One region of the Paenibacillus sp. F4 genome, then DNA from elsewhere that is predicted to be linked to it. Evidence: predicted binding sites of a transcription regulator. Region 1 holds the regulator's gene; each other region holds the start of a gene.
What was found. The regulator LexA, encoded in region 1, represses DNA repair genes until DNA is damaged. The targets are predictions, from matches to a motif close to CGAACATATGTTCG.
Positions count from the first base shown of each region.

Region 2: a site for LexA is predicted at 1,317-1,330, ahead of C1T21_RS22625 (YolD-like family protein). Genes of this name have one in related genera too.
Region 3: a site for LexA is predicted at 1,386-1,399, ahead of C1T21_RS06805 (YolD-like family protein). Genes of this name have one in related genera too.

Region 1 covers NZ_POVS01000015.1:72,900-76,947, reverse strand. The annotation lists gene C1T21_RS17325 (hypothetical protein) at 1-253, opposite strand, end outside; gene C1T21_RS17320 (DUF896 domain-containing protein) at 374-580, opposite strand; gene C1T21_RS17315 (LysM peptidoglycan-binding domain-containing protein) at 689-1,057, opposite strand; gene lexA (transcriptional repressor LexA) at 1,246-1,872, shown strand; gene C1T21_RS17305 (hypothetical protein) at 2,156-2,458, shown strand; gene C1T21_RS27400 (hypothetical protein) at 2,695-2,859, shown strand; gene C1T21_RS27395 (hypothetical protein) at 2,901-3,041, shown strand; gene C1T21_RS17300 (GNAT family N-acetyltransferase) at 3,272-3,811, shown strand.
Region 2 covers NZ_POVS01000019.1:151,044-155,091, reverse strand. The annotation lists gene C1T21_RS22640 (hypothetical protein) at 1-159, opposite strand, end outside; gene C1T21_RS27475 (hypothetical protein) at 264-401, opposite strand; gene C1T21_RS27470 (hypothetical protein) at 524-685, shown strand; gene C1T21_RS22635 (LexA family protein) at 779-997, shown strand; gene C1T21_RS22625 (YolD-like family protein) at 1,370-1,702, shown strand; gene C1T21_RS27465 (hypothetical protein) at 2,605-2,781, opposite strand; gene C1T21_RS22620 (helix-turn-helix domain-containing protein) at 2,984-3,343, shown strand; gene C1T21_RS27460 (hypothetical protein) at 3,417-3,569, shown strand.
Region 3 covers NZ_POVS01000008.1:185,777-189,824, forward strand. The annotation lists gene C1T21_RS27255 (hypothetical protein) at 24-185, shown strand; gene C1T21_RS06800 (hypothetical protein) at 643-1,278, opposite strand; gene C1T21_RS06805 (YolD-like family protein) at 1,439-1,774, shown strand; gene C1T21_RS06810 (hypothetical protein) at 1,840-2,553, shown strand; gene C1T21_RS28430 (accessory gene regulator ArgB-like protein) at 2,504-3,028, shown strand; gene C1T21_RS27810 (hypothetical protein) at 3,025-3,150, shown strand; gene C1T21_RS06820 (hypothetical protein) at 3,161-3,883, shown strand.

The sequences.
Region 1 (4,048 bases):
TAACAGCCAGCATCAAGTAAAGGCCGAATACAAGCCAATCCATCCCTCGCATGCCAGTCTTAGTCAAAAAGTAACTCATAAGCATGTACAATACAGAAAGACCTGCCAGCATAATTGGCACAGTAATGTTACGGCCACGGAAAATATCCATTGCAGAACCTGCGCCGTTAATGGTTTGAATGCCTTGCTTTTTGCGCGATTTATTTAAATGCGCTGTGTTTTTGCGTACTTTTCTTTCAAATGATCGGGCCATCTCTCAATTCCTTCCCAGATATATTACAATAAAACAATTGCCTCAAAGCTGATCTATATAGATACCATGAAAGGTACCTAAAACAAAAGGCAAATTGTAGGCTTGGGCGCTTTAACAACATTAATGCTTCAGCCCGTCATTTCCCTTCGATGTATCATCGTCCACAAATTCAATCGTCTCAAGCTGCTGCCGAAAATTACGGCGAATGTTACCTAAATAAATTTCCCGAAGATTGGCGCGCTCTGTGGCTTCCTCTTCCGTCAAACCCTCGGATTTTGCTTTGCGCGCTAATTCATTAATGCGCTGTACCAAGCTGTCTATATCCAAATTGTGTCCCCTCCATAAAAGCAAAGATATAATACACTTTGACATGTAGAAAAGAGCTTGTCAAGGCTCCCGTATTACGCTCCCTGACAAGCTCTAATAGTCTATAGATCAGAAGTTAGGAAGCTTGAGTACCTGACCTGCCTGCACTCCCCGATCCTCCAAACCGTTAATCCGCACAATTCCTTCTATATATACCCGTGTATCCATTCGTTCCGGTTTATGATTTGCGGCAATCTCCCACAACGTATCCCCGGGTTGTACGGTCAGTTTAGTCACTTCTTCCTTGGAAGCTGAAGGTGCCGCGAAAACCGTAAGTACACCTGCCCCTGCAATCCAAGCAACAATCACTATAATAAGAAGCTTAAGTAAAAGAGTATTGGTAATAATCTGCATAAAACGCGCCCTACCCTCTTTTCGGGTCTCCTGTAAATTTTCTAAATTCATCGGGAAAATACTTTGATAAGTGCTATATTTCATCATTGGCTGTGTCCTCCAAACGTTTGTTCTTATGTTTTCACAATATAACACGAACATTTGTTTTGTTCAATAGAAAAGAGAACAAAAGTTCGCAATTATTTTCAGGGATTATTTAGAACTTATGTTTGTACGAACGGAGGTTCTATGCTATAATTTTCCCAAACGTTACTAAATGGGGTTGATACGGTATGTCTAAGATTTCGAGCCGCCAGCAGGCCATTCTTGAATTTATCCGCAATGAAGTGCGTCTAAAGGGGTACCCCCCTTCTGTACGCGAAATAGGCGAGGCTGTCGGATTAGCCTCCAGTTCTACGGTTCATGGTCATTTGGATCGTTTAGAGAAAAAAGGACTCATTCGCCGCGATCCTACAAAACCACGGGCTATTGAGTTACTCGGTCAAGACGAATCGGATAACAGCAACTTGATTAATTACTCCATTAGTCGTGTCCCCGTCGTCGGCAAAGTAACTGCTGGCCTTCCTATTACGGCGACAGAAAATATTGAAGATTACTTTCCTCTTCCCCAACACTTTGTTGGTGAGGATAAAATATTCATGTTATCTGTTGTAGGCGAAAGCATGATTGAGGCTGGGATTGCTAACGGAGACTATGTAATCGTACGTCAGCAGCAGACCGCTGATAATGGTGATATTGTTGTAGCTATGACAGATGAAGACGAAGCTACAGTTAAAACCTTCTACAAAGAAAAAGATCATATCCGGCTTCAACCTGAAAATCCAGCCTTTGAACCGCTTCGCCTGACACACGTCAGCATTTTGGGCAAGGTTGTAGGACTCTTCCGGGACTTCCACTGATTTCTCGTTCTTTCTTCCCCGTTATTCTATCCACTAATACAAAACCGGCTGCCTAGGGCAAGCCGGTTTTGTATTGCTATTATGTTTATTATGTATCTCACAACTATTTTTTCATTTCAGCAACCTATTCCTATTTTTTCTACTATAAAATCAGCCTCCCCATCTCAAATAATCCCCCACTGATCTTGAGCAACTATACTGTCATGGGCAAAACTAATAGATCTTTCTTTGATTTGGATAAATATGGTATATTAATTACTCATAGCTCTGTAGGAGGAATTAAATGAAAAAAATTATAATTTCAGTGTTTGCTGTGATATTTATCGCCATAAGCTGTGTAGTTCCAACAATGGATCATTTGTATGCAAAAGAGAACTCACACATAACAACCTACGATCGTATTCAGTACATACAAATACTTATCCATTTCAGGTATTTAGAAAAGCAACTTGAAGCTGTAATTTCCGAAAGAAACAATTATCCAGAAGACAGCCAAGAATATAAACAGCTCTCTGAACAACTGAATCATATTCTTGCTCAAGAGGCGTACTACGAGAAAAAAATTAATACTCTTAATAGTAAATAATTTTCAAACTAAACTGCATATTATTTATCTACACTATTAGACTCATGCCGACCTGCCTGTAACCTTCTCCTGCAACGTAAAGTTGAAATGGCGAAGACAGGCTCGCATGAGGTTTTTTTGTTAACCATTAGGAATATAGGTACCAGCTTCTTTTGGCTTTTAATAGATTTATGCTGATACATTACTATCACAATTGACATATGTATATAGCAGACCTAAGCAAAGGAGATATGCAGATGATCAGAAATAGAGTTAAAACGTATAAGCATCGCATCGGGAAAAACAGATATCTGGTCGTTAAAGTCTTTCAAGCCGCAGCTGCTAAAACAGGAAGCGGAAATGCACTAGCAACCAATGCCTTGAATATCAAAATTTCCAAGCGTAAGCATAAACACCACTAAGATTCATCCGTACCTTCATTTCCTTGAAGGGAGGTGATCATATGAGCAGAAGACATTGCAGACGTGATTTGAGAAGAAGAAGATCAAACATCCGTTCGAATCAAAGAGCCGTTGCGCGTGCAAGAGGTAACGCACTGGCTGTTAATCTGTTTAGCGTAAATGATAGACAACGCAGACGTTAATAATCGTTTTCAAGCAAAAGCAGGAAGGATTCTTCCTGCTTTTTTTGTGTTAAACAGCAAACCTAACTACTGCTATGAATCGTTTAAGCAAGCGGACGAGATCGTAGAATATCACACATAGTTGAACAGTCGTTACAGTTTTGCTCTTTTTATAAATCTAACAGACAGGAAAACGTGGTTCTCTTTTAGAATAGTGTGCATAGAGAAATTAAACCAGGAGGAGACAAGCCATGATAATTAAAATGTCACTTTCTAATATGGGAGATTTTAAGAAGTCAAATGAGAATAACGGCTTTATTGTGTCAGGAAGGATTATACCTAAATACGAGAACGATAATTGGACTTATATAGAAGAAAGTTTTCCCGAACCATATTTTAAACAGTATGAGGATGATGACGTTGACATCAGTTATATTGATGAACAAGGAAAATCTATTTTTTTATATTATGATGAGAACGACTGTGTTGGGCAAATTAAACTTTGTACTAATTGGAATGGCTATGCTCTAATTGAGGATATTGCCGTCGCTAAAGACTGGAGACACAAGGGAATCGGAGCAGCCTTATTGAGTAAAGCAACCGAGTGGGCTAAGCAGAATAACCTTGTTGGTCTTATGCTTGAAACACAGGATGTGAATGTTTTAGCTTGTCGATTCTATGCTAAAAATAACTTTGTAATCGGCGGAGTTGATACTATGCTATATTCTAACTTTTCTACTGCCCATGAAAAAGCGATTTTTTGGTATTATAAGTTTATGCATTCAAATTAGCCTATCCTTCTGTAACAAAGCTTTGCCGACCAATTAAGGTTACAGAGCTTTTGATTTATTTAGAGTATTCACTTACTTCAAACGTGAGGATGCAATCAATTTCAGCATGTAATCCTCTTCTGCTCTTATAAGGAATCTGAAACTGAACGTTTATATACAATAACAGTTAAAATCCCGCTAATTATAATGACCACTGTAAAAATCAATACATATTGCTATATAAATAAGCAGATGGAA
Region 2 (4,048 bases), on a different contig from region 1:
TGAATTTACCGAGTTGTGAAACATGATGTGCCAGTTACTATTCTTAAATTCTTTGTAATCTTTCGCCGCTCCTACCTTTTCAATTGGATGGCCCAACTCCTTCATTGCGCTTTCTAGCAAAATTACATTCTGCTTTGTTGCTCTGTACTTTTTAAACATTATCATTACCTCCCTACGTAAGGCCGCCGCCAATTGTGTATGTCAATCCGTTATGTTAAGATTGGGTGGAGATGGCGCTATACTAGCCGCCACCTCGGGTACTTTTAACGTTTACGCTGCCCGCGTCGTTTAGGTACCTTTTTCTTTTGCTTGCTCTCTTTAAACACTTTGACCAAACCGATAATTGCAGTTATCAGGTTTGTGAGTGCTGTGGAGAGCAAGACCCAATCTATAGCTCTCAATGTGTATCACCTCCTTACATTCTCTATTTTACAGCATTTAAAATGCTTTGTAAATAGCTTTTTTGAGTGTTGCTAAAATATTTTAAATGCTGTAAAATGTGCGTAATTAGGAGTGTGATTTTATGGCGGGAAGACCACCGAAAAAGGATAAGAAAGTCAGAGAGGCTATTTATTTTGAGCCTGATCTACTTGAATGGTTACAGGAGAAAGCCGAAAAGCAAAAATGCACTGTAAGTGTTATAGTCAACCAGATGGTGGAAAAAGCGAAAGAGCAAGAGGAATAATAATTAGTCCTCATTGCTCTTTTTTGTTTACATTGATAAGAACGTTTGTTCGTTATATAATGAGTTCATCCAAACATCAAGGGGTGACATCCGATGAAATTGACATCAAAAGAACTGAGAGCCTTGAGTTATATTGAACAATTTATCGAGGTAAGTAAATATCCGCCAACGGTTCGAGAACTACAAATAGGGCTGGGGCTAGCATCTACATCAACAGCATACGGGTACATGGAGCGCCTACAAAAGAAGGGCTATATTGAACGTGGTGAAAATATGCCGCGTGCACTTAAGGTGTTGCCTTATGCTCACTGATCGGGAACGGAAATTACTCCGCATACTTTATAACTACTCAGCCGGTCGGCGGCGTTTGCCAACCATGAAAGAGTTGGAGATAAAGACAGGTAGGCATACAGAGGACATAAAGGCGGGGCTGCTTGCCTTGGAACAAGACAACTATATTGCATGGGATAACAAGAGCGATACCCGCCACATCATGATAATAGAGGGCTGGGATCGCGCTCAAAAGATCGTTACACCTCCTGGCTCTGCTAATAGGTACTATACGGAATATTAAGCCTCGGATTAATCTGAGGTTTATTTTTTTGTGTACTGGAAAACATATCCCTTGTAAGGAACAAGTGTTCGGAATATAATTTCTACATAACACATCAGGAGGCTACATAAATGTCTAAAAAATTAGAAGGTAACGGGTTATGGGAAAGCAGCCGGATTATCATACCAGAACATAAAGAGGCTTATCTGAAGCTCATGCAGGATCGCCAGCGGCGCGGCAAACCTGAGTTGGACGACCAGGAGGTACAATTGATTGAGCAGGCTCTAATAGAGTCTTACAACTCACGTCAGCCTGTCAGCGTGACCGTATTCAGCCCGTTTGATGATACGGTTATGACTGGTGTAGTTACGTCGATTAACACCGCAAGACGCGAAGTAAAACTGTTTCGTGGTGAGGATGATTTTAGTTGGATTAAGCTAGAGGATATTATATTGGCAGGCTAAAACTAAAGTCCTAGTCTTGTTTTTTTTGAAAAATTGGAATTTATGTTGTTGTTGCTTAACTGTGATAATTTAATTTATTGCAGGATTCTGTATTTAAATGTTAAAGTCTTAACTTATATCGAGGTAGGGGAATGAGTAACGTGAACGAGATTACGGAGGATAAAAGGCTTTTAAAAGCAGAATAACGAGGAATACTTAATATTGCTGATAGAAATTAAGTTGTGCAGTTTTAGAAGATGGAACACGTATCATGTCAACTGGTGCGGTATTTAGAGCTTTTAATAGAACTAAGATGGGAAGACTCAAAAACGATGTTAGAGTAACTGATGTGCCTAATTTGTCCAGTTTTATTGACGCAAATAATCTTGTCCCTTCATTAATGTAAATTAAAGAAGTGTTTAAACCCTGTTGTATACATAAACAAAAGTAAAATCGCACAAGGATATCGAGCAGAGATAATTCCACTTATGTAATGCTTACTTGGAGGCAAGAGACGTCGGCGTATTAACTAAGCAACAAGAGGCACTGGCTATAATGAGTGACATTTTGGTTCGAGGTTTGGCGAAAGTTGGAATAGTTGCTTTGGTTGTATGAGGCGACTGGTTACCAAGATGTCAGAGAAAGAGATGAATTGCAACGTATTCTTAAAGCATACATTAGTGAAGAATTACTACCATGGACGAAGATGTTTTCAGATGAGTTTATTTAAGAAGAAATATGGCGGACAACAAGAATTTGGCTTTGAAGATAACGATTAATTCTTCCAATACACTAGAAAGCAATATGATCATTCTGAGGACCCTAAATTTTCCTAAATAATCGGGCCAGATGAATCTAAGATCCTTAGAAAGTTATTCTATTAAAGGCTCTTCCACATATTATTGGAATGAGCTTTTATTCTTTCATAAATGTTTATTCCTGAGCATAATCCCCTCTTTCTCAACGAAAGCGTGTTCTACACCTATTTCTAGTGTCAGTACCAGAGCCTTACACTTTGCTATGATACTTGGAAATTTACCTGGATCATCTCCTATAACGGTTCCGTTCTTGTCTATAACTTTTTCTGATACAATCTTCATAGAATCCTCCTCTAAACTTATTTAAGATACTCTTATTGTATGTACCTTTATCCATAAAAATAGGGGGAGATTCAAATGCATATTAGTCAGTTTCCGCAAGATGTACAGGATTTCATCCACGAACTTTGTGCAAGGGCGATTTTAAGAGCTATACGTAATGGAACATTTGTTTGTGATGTATCTTCTAAAAAGGAGAGATAGCATGAGGAATAAAAGGGATTTTTTCGAAAAACTTTTAAAGGACATTGACCAATACATACAGGAAGAAGTTGAAATACACTACAGAGAAAAGATATTAAATGATAGTGAACATGAAATGTCGGCTGTGGCCAAAGAAAGAAAAACATTAAGATCACTACCAGATGTACTTACTGCTAATGATATCGCTAAATATATGAGCATTTCAAGAAGTACCGTATATGAACTATTCAGAATTAATGAGGATTACGGTGGTATTCCTAATTTTTCAGTGGGTAACAGTAGAAGAGCCATGAAAAGCGACTTTTTAGATTGGATTGAAAAACGTAAACAAGAACATAGAGATAGTTATAGTAAAGAATAGATTATTCAGCCGCTTTTTGTGCCGTACTAAGATTTTTTTGTTCAAATAAAAATATTGATCTGGAGGGATACAAGTGGAAGCAGGAACGAAGAAGATTGAAATCAAGATAGTCAAACTCAAAAGCCATGGTATACTGGAAAAAATCCAACACCCTGAAGAGTGTTGGATTTTTAAGTCTGGGGATGTTATACAGGAATACGGAGAATTGGATCTTCTATATGTTTAGATGAGTTATCAATTTGATGGCTAGGAACTTTTATGTTATGCAGAAGGCCAATACATTTTAAGGAATGTCGAGTAGTAGAAGATGAAATCAAATATCACTATTTTGAATTGGATGAAGATTGACAATTACATGAAAAACAAAAGATTTTCCTGGAACAAAATTAGGGGATAAGAGGCTAATTCGTTTTTTACGAGTGCTGTGAATTTGATGTGAAAAACGATGTTAATTGCTATTATTTTAGTTTAAAAGACAATAATAAAGAAACGCAAACTTTGATTTTATGCGGTTGTATACCACTATAACAGAAAAGAAAAAAAGGAGGTCGTCCCCCGCATACGGTTCATGTGGAGTGTTGTTCACTATTGGTCAGAAAAGACTAATAGTTGAGGTGTATTGGCGTTTGAAAAAGGTAAAAATCAAAATGAAAATTTTGGGTATTCATGTGTAGAAATTGACGAAAAGGGTCAAGGATATTATTC
Region 3 (4,048 bases), on a different contig from region 1:
TCGCATAACAGGAGTGTGATTTTATGGCTGGAAGACCACCGAAAAAAGATAAGAAGATTAGAGAGGCTATCTATTTTGAGCCGGAATTGTTGGAATGGCTCCAAGAGAAGGCAGAGCAAGAGAAATGTACAGTAAGTGTGTTGGTAAATAGGATGACTGCACAAGCAAAAGAGCAGGAGGGATAAGGCCTCACTGCTCTTTTAAATAAAAAAAAGCCCTCGACATGAGGACTTGTGGTATAATCTGGATTGGACAACGGGTGGGGGTCACGGCGCAGCCTTCTGTAAAGGAGGTGATTGCCGCCATGACTGCACTTGGTACGCTTTATCTGCTCTTGAAAGTAACTGCAACGGTACTAAGCCTTTGGTTTAGTTCTCGCAAGTTTTTCCGATGGATCAGACGTAGACGTAACAAGCGCAAAACCCACCGCTAAAGGTTGGTCGCCTACGGTGGGTTTTGCTGTAATCACAGTAATATATGCGCGCCGCGAAGGCACACTTCGTTGTTCTAGGGGAGAGTTGCGTCTCCCTTATTTCTATTCTTATGTTATCATATCTATTCTATACAGGCAATGTAATTGCCTTTGTTGCCTATAGTCAAATATTAAAACCCCGGATTGCTCCGGGGCTTTTTTATTTGAGTTTATTTAAGCTCAAGTTTAACTGAGTATTCTTTTCTCTTTTGATCCATACCCAGTCCATCACCTTCAGTTACATACCATTTGATTTTAACCCATTTAATATCTGCGGCATGGCCGCGTTTCAGGAACCAAATTACATTTCCTTCTTTTATAACGCCTTCTTCAATTTCCCCGCCTATGTGGTCGGACAATACCATTTCGGGTTTTAATTGCTCACCAGTTGAAGTAACAATTTCGGCTTGGTCTGGGTAAGTGGTGTATAGGTTTTTGGTGGTATTTTCAATTTTAAATTTAACCCCAACAGCAGATGCAGTGAAATCGTTTGGGTTCTCTTTTTTAGGGGCGCGATCCGTTACTACTACTTTTTCAATACTAGATTTAACACCATTCCACGTGTCTGTCCATTTTGCATCGTTGTAATATGTCCAAATGTCGTCGGCCTTTTTCTCTGCTTCAGCAGGCGCAGCACCTTCTTTAGTAGCCGCTGGTTCAGCCTTTGGAGTGTCCTTAGCTGGCTGGCTTTCTACTTTGGCCTGTGTAGGAGTTTCATCCTTAATTGTAGTCTTATCAGCTCCACATCCTGCAAGCAAGACCACTGCCGCGATAGCTGCAACTGTGATACCTAATGTCCTTTTCAACTTTCTTCCCCCTATTTAACCAAAAATTTTATAGAATTAGTATATATGACCTAGGAATATTTTTCTAGTGCGAAAGTTTTAGATGTGGCATATAAAGACTCTTGTGCGGAACAAATGTTCGCTATATAATTTGTGCATAACAATACAGGAGGCGGATTCAATGGGAAAGAAACTTGAGGGTAATGGATTATGGGAGAGTTCACGGATTATCCTGCCGGAACATAAAGAGGGATACTTACGTTTAATGAAAGACCGTCAGCGGCGCGGTAAACCGGAGCTGGATGACCAAGAGGTGCAATTGATTGAACAGGCGCTAATAGACTCTTACAACTCACGCCAGCCTGTCAGCGTGACTGTATTTAGCCCGTTTGACGATGAGGTCATGACTGGTGTGATAACAGTAATCAACACGGCTAGACGCGAAGTAAAGCTATCTCGTGGGGAAGATGATTTTAGTTGGATTAAGCTAGAGGATATTGTTTCGACAAATTTTTAAAATCTCTTGCTTACGTCATGCGCCACTATATAATTAAGGTAGATTAATTAGATAGGCGGTGTGAGGTGTTAAGTAATTTGCTTTATATAATTATTGGGGTGTTTGATGCACTAGCTATTCTTTTGCTGCCTTTGGCATTGTATATGCTCCCCATAAAGGACTATAAGTATAAGATTATCCTTTTTGCTGTTGCTATATCTCTTGTATCCTTTTTGATGCGGATTGTACTAAACGTACCTAAGTTGGACTTACCTTTGCAGTATGCACTATTTTCAATGTTTTTTCGTTTAGGATTAAAAATAAAATTGCACTGGTCTGCTTTTATATTGGGAGTTGCCATAAGTGCCTATGCCACTATGCAAATGGCTATTTTTTATGTATATAAGTTTTTTGACATGATGCAGATTGGCGTATTAAAGGAAAACGCCAATCTGCAAGTGTTTTTGTTGCAAGGTACATCTATACTTATCACTTATCTTATAGCCGCACTTTTTAAGTTATATGGAACTGGGTTTTCCTTTATATCGGCGCCTCCCCATGATTTTATCTGGAGAGAAGACTATAGAACGAGAGAAAACAAAATGGTCTTAACAAGCACTCTGTTTTCGACAGTAACGATAAGTTTGGGAGTAATACTGTTATACTATTTAAATCCACTTGCAATACTGCTGGTGTCTGTATTCACTTTTGCCCTTTCTTATATCTTCTCCAAAAGGAGTGATGAGGAAGATGCTAGAAAAGCTCTCGAAGCGCATCGCAACCGCAATAAAAAAAGCTGATCCAGACGGACCCGGAAGTGTGGAGGTATTAACTTACTCCATAGGTATAAAACTTAATTGGTACTCGGGTCTAATACTAACGATCCTATTTGGTTGGATAGTGGGTGAAGTATTAAATTCCCTATTAGCATTCTTCTCATTTGTAGTTCTGCGGAAATTTTCGGGAGGGCTGCATTTCAAATCTCTAACAGTCTGTGCCATTTTTTCGGCTGCACTTTTCGCAGCAATTCCTTTGATACATTTGGGACATGATGGCACGTTACTTCTTACGGCCATATCGGCAGTAATTGTCCTTTGTATAGCCCCTCGCAAATCGGAGGACCTTAACCCTTCGGGGTTGGATCCGTATTTAAAATGGATTTCGTTAGTTATTGTATTTAGTAATTTTTTAATCCAATCCCCCGTAATTGCTTTATCTTTCACGGCACAGACCGTTCTCTTATTACCCTTGTGGAAGGGAGGTGAGCAACGATGAAAAAGGGAATCGCACGTTTTGTATCAAAAAGATTGGTACAAGATGCAGAAAAATCCTCTAAATGTGAAAAAACGCTTGTAGGCGCAATGCCAGTACCGCAAGAACTAAAACTAAAGAAATGATTTAAACCCAATGGACAACGACAACAGAGAGATTTTTGCACCGGAAGTTTTGCCAGATGGGCAATACGGAGAACGGTATTCGTTTTTTGAAAATGATTTAGTGTGTGTAGAACGATGGATACCGAAGTCAAATTATGAAATACCCTTTTTTATTACAATGGATGGAAACTTCACTGCTCCAACAACACACGGGGAATTCGCCGATGGATTCCCCAATTTCCTTAGTCTGGATACTGGTAATTTAGTGAATTTAAAAAATGTCTCCAGAGCGGAAATAGGCGACTATGGAGGTAAGGTTTTTTTCGGTGGAACAGACATGCATACCAGTGTTAACAAACTTAATTCAGTTATATTGGCTAAACTATTAGAAGCCGCAAAAAAACGTCCGGATGATCAGCGTTTTATTGTGGGCACAGTTAATTCTAGGTCAGGTCTTTTTCCTGCTAAAGATATTTGTTATCTGGATATGTGGGGCCCTAAAAAGAATTATCATGTGCCGCGTTTCCACCACTCAAACGGCTTCCATGTAGTCGCTCTAACCATCCGCAACTGCCAGGAGGCTTTTCCTTATTTATTTCCCGCCACTCCGGGCCACCTGATAAATGTATCCAAGGTAGCCGGATATGACGAACATAGTTTTGGCGCAATGGTAAAATTTGAAGGGACGGATTATACTTGCCCTATCTCCAATCCAAAACTTAAGGCTCTAAAAAAATATCTCAAAAACAAATAAACCCGGCCTATGGTCGGGTTTATTTAACATATTTTATTTTTGGTGTCAAGATCAATCTACCCTAGGATAGCGCAAATCGATTCGACATTAGACGACATTGTTTGCATATATGTCATGTTACGATGCTGATATAAAAGGTTAAGACGTTGTAAAAAATGGCATTTG